One region of the Lysinibacillus zambalensis genome, then DNA from elsewhere that is predicted to be linked to it. Evidence: riboswitches for the same ligand, from Rfam matches in the RefSeq annotation. Region 1 holds a riboswitch; the other holds the start of a gene.

The links. A riboswitch is a leader RNA that binds a small molecule or an ion and turns the genes downstream of it on or off. The one in region 1 is predicted to bind FMN.
Region 2: linked by a shared signal. The riboswitch ahead of ABNX05_RS10005 (ECF transporter S component) and the one ahead of ribE (riboflavin synthase) in region 1 are both predicted to bind FMN.

What each region holds. Positions count from the first base shown of each region.
Region 1 is NZ_JBEGDG010000013.1:110,199-115,896, forward strand. It holds gene ABNX05_RS16915 (spore germination protein) at 1-941, opposite strand, end outside; gene ribH (6,7-dimethyl-8-ribityllumazine synthase) at 1,107-1,574, opposite strand; gene ribB (3,4-dihydroxy-2-butanone-4-phosphate synthase) at 1,780-2,406, opposite strand; gene ribE (riboflavin synthase) at 2,427-3,065, opposite strand; FMN riboswitch at 3,261-3,386, opposite strand; FMN riboswitch at 3,638-3,763, opposite strand; gene ABNX05_RS16935 (HAD-IA family hydrolase) at 4,222-4,839, shown strand; gene ABNX05_RS16940 (methyl-accepting chemotaxis protein) at 4,912-5,698, opposite strand, start outside.
Region 2 is NZ_JBEGDG010000006.1:75,450-81,147, forward strand. It holds gene glnA (type I glutamate--ammonia ligase) at 1-332, opposite strand, end outside; gene ABNX05_RS10000 (sodium-dependent transporter) at 633-1,979, opposite strand; gene ABNX05_RS10005 (ECF transporter S component) at 2,153-2,740, opposite strand; FMN riboswitch at 2,964-3,151, opposite strand; gene ABNX05_RS10010 (RNA polymerase subunit sigma) at 3,446-4,717, opposite strand; gene sigX (RNA polymerase sigma factor SigX) at 4,717-5,247, opposite strand; gene ABNX05_RS10020 (ATP-binding protein) at 5,534-5,698, opposite strand, start outside.

The DNA of each region.
Region 1 (5,698 bases):
AGGATGAATGGCAATTGCTCTTGATGAAAGGTTGTAAGTGCAAACCATAAGCCTGGTAAAAGTACACTTATTAAAATGGCAACTATTCTTAGTAAACGCTCCATAGAACTTACAATAATCGGATACTCATTATCCTCACCAGATTTAAAAAGTAACATTACATTAACAGGTGTAATAATCGCATAAGGGACTCCATCAACTACGATGATAATACGCCCTCTACTTAAAGCTTGTACAGCAAAATCCGGACGTCCAGTATAATCATGCTTAGGCAGAATTTTATCGCTCTGCTCAATCCTTTCCATCAATATATCCCCGCTAAATATAACGTCCGCATCAACTCGCTGGAGCTGTATTTTTATTTTCTCAAGCATCTTTTTATTTACGACATCTTCTAGATAAAGTACAGCTACGGTTGTTTTGGATCGTGTGCCAAGTTCATATGTTTCAACACTTAATGAATTAGTCGGTAATCGTTTTCGTATTAAAGCAATATTAATTAAAACATCCTCAATAAAATCATCTCTCGGACCTTTGATAACCAATTCAAGAGTTGTTTCTTTAGGCTCTCGATTTGGTTTTTTTGCGATATAACTTGAATACAGCAAATTCATATCTTCGAAATATAGTAAAACATGCCCTTTATAGACTCTCGTGATGGCCTCATCTTTACTTGTTATTCTCTGAAGATGGGGAATGTGTAAATGATTTTGTATATGCTCCGCTAACAATTCATCCGATGTTGCAGTAAATAAAGATTGTATTCGTTGCACAATAACGGTCTGCAGTAACCGTTCATTAATCATCTCTTCGCATTTTATCAAATGTACTTTATGTTGCTGAAAGAAATACTCCTGAAATACCACATCAGCAGAGCGTTGAAATAGTGACTTCAAAGATTTCAAATTTAATTCTTGTTCTATCGAAGAAATATCCCTCATCTCCTACTGAGCCAGCTCCAAATTAGTACATTTATAAAAAATAACATAAATACACTTACGGATATTTTCTCCATGCTTTAAAAAAATATTCAAGAATATATACTGTTTAAAATGCTTTGTCAGAATAATTTAGCGTTGCAATTTCCAACCTATTATTAGAAAGATTTATCCAATCATCTTCTTTAAATTTGCCATTTCAATAGCTGACATTGCTGCGTCATAGCCTTTATTTCCTGATTTAGTCCCTGCGCGCTCAATTGCTTGTTCAATATTTTCAGTAGTAACAATGCCAAAAATAACAGGTACATTTGTAGTTAGTGACACATTTGCAATTCCTTTTGCTGATTCATTACATACATAATCATAATGTGTTGTTGAGCCACGAATAACCGTACCTAACCCAATAATTGCATCATATTTCTTTGTTTCAGCTAACTGTTTAGCGATGAATGGAACTTCAAATGCTCCAGGAACCCATGCAATATCGATAGAATTCTCATCAACACCATGACGCTTTAAACCATCTAATGCACCGTCTAATAATTTACTTGTAATAAATTCGTTGAAACGACCTACTACTACTGCTATTTTTAAATCCGTACCAATTAATTGTGCTTCAAATGTTTTAACCATTTTTCTTTTCTCCTTTTTTATGGCTCATCACCATTTCGTGTGGTTGATTTTCGTGCAGCGGCACCGAGGTTCGTCTCGAAGGTCTTATCACAGGACGTGATTCTTTTAGCCTTCGTTGATTCCCAAGGAGTTAACAAGCCAGAACGAAGATTAACTTTATACGTTTTTAACAAAAATCATCCACAACTTTTGGTGATAACCTTTTTTATATAGTCATTGTGTTTTCTTCCATTATTTGTTGACGATATGTTGCCAACGCTTCAATTGAAATCATTTTTAGATGATGTTGTGCTGCATATTTAACGAGATCATTAAAGCGTAGCATTTTGCCATTGTCGCCCATAATCTCACATATAACTCCTGCTGGAACGCTATTACAAAGCTTTGCCAAATCTATTGTAGCTTCCGTATGTCCCCTACGCTCTAATACACCATTTTCCTTTGCTATTAGTGGGAATACATGGCCTGGTTTACGAAAATCCGCAACTTTAGCTTGTGGTTCGAGCATTTTCTGTATAGTCATTGCCCGTTCAAAGGCGCTAATTCCAGTAGTTGTGTCAACATGATCAATACTAACGGTAAATGCTGTTTGATGATTATCTGTATTCACACTAACCATAGGGTTTAATGCTAATTTTTGTGCTAGCTGCTGGGAAATTGGCGTACATATAAGGCCTCTTCCATAGGTAGCCATAAAGTTAATCGTTTCAGGTGTCATAAATTCCGCAAGTGCTAGTAAGTCCCCTTCATTTTCCCGATCCTCGTCATCTACTACAATAATTATCTTTCCTTGCTTTAAATCCTCAATTGCTTCTTCAATCGAATGTAGCAATTTCGCCACCTCCTTGTTGGTTAAAATCCGTTTTGTGCTAAGAAGTCTTTTGTGATGGCCGGCGGTTCCTGACCATACTTAAGTTGATGTAAAATGTATTTTCCTACTAAATCGGTTTCGACATTGACGAGATCACCAATTTTCTTCATACCTAAAATTGTTTCCTTGTACGTATGGGGTATCAATGATACTGTGACACCATTTTTCTCAACTTGAAAGATTGTTAAGCTCGTTCCGTCAATTGTGATGGAGCCCTTTGGAATACAGAAGCTCGTTAACTCCTTTGATAGCTCTATATCAATATAAACTGCATTTGCTAACGGCCGCTTTCGTACTACTTTCCCTACTCCGTCTACATGCCCAGATACAAAATGACCACCGAATCGCCCATTCGCTGACATAGCGCGCTCTAAATTTACTGGATCTCCTATTGCTAGCTGCTGTAAATTTGTTGCCTTTACCGTTTCAGGCATTACATCCATCGTAAGCTCCTGATCATTAAAAGATATGACTGTTAAACAAACACCATTGACCGCAATACTATTCCCGAGCTTTACATCCTCAACCATTTTCTTTGAAATAACAGTGATTTTCATACTTTTTCTATCGCTTTGCAAGGTTTTTACGGTACCAATATCCTCAATAATTCCTGTAAACATTTTTTCACCCACTTCCATTCATTGGTCTAAGTTTATCTATCCATTTTTGGAGCCCTATGTACCTCCTCCCTCAATCAAAAATTTCTGTTCAAATAAAAAACCCCTTTTTGATTAAAGGGGTTTGGGAGTTCATATAAATAAGACGTCAACAAATAAACCATAAGGATACAAAATTTTTCCTTAGGCTACCATCTCATCGTTCTTCTCCCATCCAGACTATAACTGTCGGTTTTGGATTTGCACCAAATCAGCTTGCGCTCACGGACTTTGAATTACTTCATCACCGCCGATTGGGAATTTCACCCTACCCCGAAGAACTACTGCTATTCAATTTGTTAGCTAAATAATAAATCAATTTCGCCTTGGCGTAATTACGTCCGGATTTTGAATTGTGCCTGCACAATTCAAAATCCGTGATATCCACCGGAGGCTTTATCTTTATTTAGTGGGTGTCCAAACACCTACTGAATGAAGATAAAAAAACTTCCCAACTTAAACGATGGGAAGTAGTTTACATAAAAGCATAATCAAATAAACCTTATAAACTCAAGCGAATTTAAAAAGGTCTTACTTTTACCCTTCTCCCATCCAGACTGTAACTGTCGGTTTTGGATTTGCACCAAATCAGCTTGCGCTCACGGACTTTGAATTGCTTCATCACCGCCGATTGGGAATTTCACCCTACCCTGAAGGATATTTTTATTTAGCTATTTCTTACGATACCACTACTTAATTAATTTATCCAGATAAATCTCAAAATTAATTGTAAGTTTCTGTCATGATGCCCCATTCACATGTAGGACTAGACTACATCACGTCCTGACCTTTGTGGCCATCCCGTTTTTGCTGTCGTTACGTTAGCACTTCACTTTCGCACAATAAACATCTGTTGCCTTAAGCAGCTCATCGGATGCCCAGGAAGCTTTGCTCTGTTCGAAAGCGTAGCGACAGCAACAACAACAACAAAGCGCCCGATTCAACCACAAATTATGGTGATGATCCAAAAATAATTATTAGTGAAAAAATTGCTCATCTAGAGTTATTTGTACTCCGTTGTTTCATATCCTGTATAATCATGTCATTTTTTTAAGTATAGGCAGTAACATTTTCAAAAAATAAACGTCTTTACAACTAGATTATAAAGGAGTTAGTTTACATGAAATATATTATCTTTGATTTTGATGGAACATTGGCAGATTCTACGGCAGTGTTAGCATCAGCTTGGAATACAATTGCGCAAAAATATAAATTTAAAGGAATAGAGTTAAAGGAAATTGAATCGTTGAAAAAATTATCTATAGCGGAACGAAGTAAATTATTTGACTTTCCTATGTATAAATTGCCGATGATTTTACCTCAATTTTATCGCTTATATCGTCAGTCATTAAATGATGTTCATCTTTATAACGGTATGAAGGAAGTCCTAATGGAAATTGATAAAAGAGGCTATAAAATACTTATCATTTCCTCCAATTCACAGGAGAATATTTTAGAATTTCTAAAAATGAATAGCATTCATTGTGTGTCGGATGTTCTTTGTTCAAACCGAATTTTTGGAAAGGATAAAGTGATCAAGAAATTTTTAAAGGACACAAGCATTACACCATCAGAAGTTTTATACATTGGTGATGAACAAAGAGATATCGCAGCCTGCAAAAAAGCGGGAGTGCCTATTATTTGGGTTGGTTGGGGATATGACTCTTTTGAAGTTGTGCAACAAGAAGAACCCGATTACAAAGTTGCTACACCACAAGAAATTTTGAATATTATTTAGACGAAGAGGATAATAGCGATTAATTTGCTATTATCCTTTTCAATTATGCTGAGGCATAATTGCTTGAAGTTATTAGGCCTTTACTTCGCTTATATGCATTAATTTTTCTGCTGTGCTATTAATTCCTTTATAAGCATCTGTTAATTCATGCATACTCACAGAAAATTGCTGGGTAAACATTGCGATTTGATTTGCAAATTCATTGACTTGATCAATAGATTGTTTAATGCTTTCTAATTGGTTTGTAATGCTTTCGGCACTATCCGTACTACTTTGCGACATTTTCTGTATTTCAGATGCTACTACAGCAAAGCCTCGTCCATGCTCACCTGAGCGAGCAGCCTCGATGGATGCATTTAATCCAAGAATTTTAGATTTCATAGCTAAATCTTTTACTAAATTAACAATCGTATTGATTTGTTGAATATCGCCAGTCATTGATTCTGAAAACTTGGATAGCTCCCCTAAGCGATTTGATACATCTACACTTGCTACTGCTAACTCTTCATTCGTTGCGGTCATTTCTTCAACAGAACTCGAAAGCTCAGTTGCTAATAATCGCATCCCATCCATTTTTTCATTCGAAATAATGGCACTTAACACACCGATTACTTTCCCACCATCAAAAATAGGCTGTGCAGATGCAATATACGCCAATCCAAAATCTTCAGAACCTCGCTCTTCCCTCATAAACTTTCCTAGGCTAAGAGACTTTTCAGTTGTTGTTCCACGATACTTAGCTACAGGATCACCAACTTTAATCTTTAAGTCCACTTGATTACCTGGCTTGTAAGCAATGACCTTCTCAGTATCTGCAACTATAATACAAGCATCTTCAGGATATGTTACCTGGTAAAAA
Region 2 (5,698 bases), on a different contig from region 1:
TTGGAACGTGGGTCGCCTTCAAACGGTGTACCATTCGGTCTAACAATATCACAAATGACACGGGCCACTTTGCCTTTCTCGGCAGTCCACGGAAAAATGACGAATGTATCACGGTCAGGACACAAGTACATATCTGATTCTTCAATACGTACAAATCCTTCAATTGATGAGCCATCAAACATAATTTTATTGTCCAACGCTTTGTCTAATTGACTAACTGGTACTTCAACGTTTTTGATCGTTCCTAATATATCAGTAAATTGTAGGCGAATAAATTTTACATTTTCTTCCTTAACACGACGTTTAATATCTTCTTTTGAATAATGTTTCATTCTCCACCACTCCAATGTTATTTTAATTCACACAATTCTTTTGCAACTGCTTTTAAAATACATCACAAAGATGAAAAATACAATATCTATGTAAGGTTTTATTACATACATTTTCTCGAATATACTTATCGTTTTTTTAGATATATAGAGTTATCCCCTCTTACTACACCCGCTGACAGCAACACATCTTTTTTCTGTGCGAAAGCGTAGTGCTAACGTAGCGACAGCAAGCAAGCGTTTTATTGTTGCACCATCAAAAAAGTAGGTTGCATCCCTTAAACGGAACACAACCTACTACCATTAGTATTGCAATAGCATGTTTACAAACACAACAATAATCACAAGAGGTACTACTACTAGCATCAATAGACGATAAGTCGAATAGAACCCTTGTCCCAATTTGCTTCCTATTAATAATTCCTTCTTCACAAATTCTTTATCAACTACATATGCAATAAAGATAGCAATCAATAAGTTACCTATCGGAAGCATTAAATTAGAAACTAAAAAGTCAGTTGCATCAAAAATTGTTTTTCCAAAGATTGATACATCCGCTAATGTACTTGATGAAAGCGCTGCAGGAATCGCCGCAATAAAGACAACTACACCTAGTAACATTGTCAACGCAGAACGAGACATACGCCCTTTCTCTATAAATGCCGCTACGATAATTTCATATAAACTGAAGGAAGAAGTTAGCGTTGCGAATAAAAATAATAATAAAAACATCGCTAAAAATAGTTCACCAAATGGCATTTGACTAAATGCTGTTGGCAGAACCATAAATAATAAGCCTGGACCAGACGCTGGTTCTAAATCAAAAGCAAATACAACAGGGAAAATGGCTAATCCTGCAAAAAACGATACAAGCACCGTGAGAAGAACAACAGAGCCCGCAGAATTCGGTAAGCTTACATCCTTCTTTAAATATGAGCTGTACGTCACAAGACAAGAAAACCCTACTGCTAAACCAAAGAAGGACTGCCCTAATGCTTCTAATATAGCCTTTCCAGTCATATTGGAAAAGTCAGGCCACAAGAAGAATTTAACTCCCTCCATTGCCCCATCTAATGTTAAAGCCCGCACAACAAGCACAATAAACATAATAAATAATAAAGGCATCATCCACTTATTAGCCTTCTCTATACCATTTTGCACACCAAGTGAAATGACTAGTACATTTACTAGCGTAAACAATCCTAAACCTAATAGCGTAATCCAAGGTGTCCCTACAACTTCCCCAAATAGTTTACTAGGATCATTAGCAGGATCAATAACAGCCCCACTCACGCCTAGGCCACTATATATAAAAATCCAACCTCCCACAACACTGTAAAAAGTTAATAATAAAAAACAACCGAGTACACCCATACGACCAACCCAAGCCCAGCCAGTTTTCGTCGGTGTAATTTTTTTATATGCAGTCACAGCCTCAGACTGTGTACCACGACCTAAAATATACTCTGATAATAACATCGGTAAACCAATCAACAATGTAAATAGAACAAAAATAAGGAAAAATGCTCCCCCACCACTTTGTCCAGTAACATACGGCAACTTCCATATTGCCCCTAGCCCGATTGCAGCTCCCGCTGATGCTAAAATAAAGCCTAGTTTACTAGACCACTGACTCTTTTTTTCACTCATCTCTTCAAACTCCTCTAACATTCTAAACTCTTCCTTATTTTACATGAAAATAGTAATCTAGACTAGATTATTTCTATTTGTTACTTTTGCACAATAATATCCAGCATATCCATCATTCTATCTATCCAATATAAAAAACCTCGAGCACTTAACAGCTCGAGGTCTCATCCATATTATTTTGTTATATACATAGAGCGCTGTTGATGGATCCATTTGCGCATTGTTGTGAATAGTAATGCCATGATGAACGTTATTAAAATACCCTTAATAATGTTAAATGGCAAAATACCAGCTACGATCATTTTATATAGTGAATCACCTACGACAGGCTCCATACCTAAAAAGTAAGTGTACATAGGTAAAAATACTGCATAGTTAAGAATGCTCATTCCTACTGCCATTATGATTGTACCTGCAGCTAAACCTCCGACAAGACCTTTAACTGTTTTGACGCGATTAAAGACAAAGCTAACTGGTAAAATAAATAAAACACCTGTTACAAAGTTCGCGATATGACCTACTGGTACTCCTGTTGGCGTACCAGAGAAAATCCAGTCCAACACATTTTTAAAGAATTCTACTAAAATACCAGCTACAGGTCCCATTGTGATCGCTGCAAGCAATGCCGGCATATCACTGAAGTCTACTTCCAAAAACGCTGGAAATGGCGGAATAGGGAAATTAAAAAGCATTAACAAAAACGAAATACTGCTCAGCATGCCAATCGTAATAAACGACTGAAGTTTAACATTTTTCTTCATAGTAAACTCTCTCCTCTTTGCTGATTCAATCTCGCAAGAAGAAAGGTTACGACCTCATCAATTCTTATTATGAAAAAACCCTTATGCAAAATAAGCATAAGGGAGAATAGGCATAATTAAAGAAACGCCATTAATTAACTATTGTTGAGCATACGCTGCGTAAAGCCACAACGAAAAAACGCTCGTACATAGCTAAATTCATAACAATGAATGACGATCGCACCTCCATCTTCTCCCATCCAGACTTTAACTGTCGGCCTTGGAATTACACCAAGTCAGCCATGCAAAAAATATTTGCACAGGTCGCGGGCTGAAGAGTTTTTAGTAAATTATTCGAGCTAATGAAAGACATTAGCGATTTACACCTCTATTACCGCCGGTCGGGATTTCCACCCTGCCCCGAAGATGAATCAATATTTTTTTATTTCATAGCCTTACTATAATGAATTACAAAGGAAAAGTAAATAGCTTTGCTTAAAAAAATCCGATTAAACTTGTATGTTTTACAAATACCCGCAATAGTCCCATCTTTAAAAGTTAAGGGTTTACTATCATCCCCGTTGATTGTTATTCTTCACCAATCGGGCTTTTACCATCCTTTGATCTCCCCCTAAACTAACAAGAGCATTCACGCCCGTATAGCGGCGAGAATGCTCCAAAAAATTCACTTATAAAGTTGCGTTCATTTATTTGTTGTTTCACCATTTATGGCATATATCGTTTATTGGCTCCTACAGGCTTTGGTAAGAAATTTTTCAAATCAAATCCTTCCCAACTCTCCTGTACAACATTGTCTAGGCGTACTTGTTGATCAAAGCTTGCAGCAGTTAGCATCATTGCTTCAATTAATTGGGTTGCACGAATCACGTCCATTGTCGTTAAATCAAGCGGCTCGTCAAATGTAACAATAACGCCTTCTGCTACCTCTTTTACAGTGTATGTTATATTTTCCGGTATAACTGGAACGTATGCATTATCATTTTTAGCTCGCATATCAACAAGAGCTTCTGTTACAGTGGAAAAAGTTTTACGAGAATCGGGTGATAAATATTCAACTCCATTTTCATCTTTATATAAATAATAATTAAAATGATTTGAGCTCGTTAATGCCATAGAATTACTGGCCTCTTCTTCATTGGAAAGCTCGGATTCTGTATCATTAAGTTTTCCAAATTCGATTTCTTTATACTCTGAGTCTGAGAATGTATCCTGTATAGTCCCTACATATTCTCCAGAATCTTTAGCAGCAACATCATAATCATTTTGCTCCGGCAATACATGAACAAGTTGATCGCCCTTCTCCTTCAATTCTCCTTTATATGGATGATAATTAGTAAAACCATTTGCTTCCTCATCAATTTTTGGCGCATACTTTTCATACATTTGTAATGTTGTAGGTTTTTTCTTCCCAAAATCAGTAGCCACTCGTTCATTTGGAATAATATACGTCATCGGTACGCTTTCCTTATCACGATTTGCCAAACCAATATGGAATGCTACTGCATCTGTTAAATCATCTTCATATACAGATGATCTCAGAGACATGATCCGTGAATGTTCTGCTACTATGTTAGACTCCATAATATTATCATGCATAGAGCTTTTTGCTGCACGATCTTCCTGCATTGTTGAATATTGAGAAGTTTCAGGAGCATTGGCCTGATCCATTTTTGTATCATGATTATTCATGAACATAGAGCCTGTAAGTACTGTTAAAGCGAAGACAGCTGCAACACTCATAAAGATTGGCCATTTACGACCTTCTTTCTTTATAGTCTGTTCCGCACTGTGTTCCTCTTGTGATGTTATTTCATCATCAATTGGTTGTTGTATAGCTTGAAGATGGACAGAATCCTGCAAGCGAGCATCTGCCAATAATCGATTTACTATTTCTTCTTTCGAACGGCGGTCAGAAAGCTTAGGGGCATTATTCAATATATGTTCCAGTTGGTCATCATCGAATGGATTATGTGTCATTACCTTTTCGCCTCCCGTTCTCTAACCTGTTGTAGCTGTTGCTTTAAAAATTTTATGGCGCGATGTTGCGTGGTTTTTACCTTCGCTTCTGTCCAATCTAATATTTGTGCTGTTTCTGCAATCGATAACTCTTGAAAGTAGCGCATAATAATGACCATTTTTTGGTCACCTGTACAATGTTCAAGCGCTGATTGAACTTGCATAAATTCATCATTTACCTGCAGCACGTCTTCGGGTAATGGTGTGGTTGAATGCAGCTGTTCCGTTTCCCAATCAAAAAAATCAAGTGAATGTTTTTGGCGTACAGCCTGCTTTCTAAAATGATCAATAGCGACATTTTTAGCAATCGCAAAAAGCCATGTCTTTTCACTGCTATTGCCTGCAAACTTATCATATGAGCGCAATACGCGAACATAAACCTCATGTGCTAAATCCTCAGCAAGTGTACGGTTTTTTACTAAATAAATAAGAAACTGGAACACGTCTTGATGATATGCATCGTATAATCGATGGAACACGGAGTCATTCAAAGCACTCCACCCCCGTTCTATTTATATTTGTCGTTTAAACGTTCACAGAAGTTACATCCAATTAACACCAATTCATCAATTATACCTAGGTATAATTGGGTCAAAAATCGGCTTTAGGCCAACGTGATCTATCACTCAGTCGTGTGTTGCTGTCGCTTCGCTTTCGCACAGAAAACATCACAAGACGAGGCGTTCTTAGACTGAGTTCTCTATGGATGTTTTGACACCCGTTGAAAAGCTACTTAAATCCTCTTTCATTTGCTGAAAACAGATAATAGCGACGCTTTTAATCGAATGGTAAATAAAATGTGAAGGTAGTCCCCTCTTTTAGCACACTATCCACCATAATATTGCCTGAATGTGCCTTAACTATATTTCTAGCAATAGCTAAACCTAGGCCAGTTCCGCCTTTAGAACGCGTACGTGCTTTATCCGCTTTATAGAAACGTTC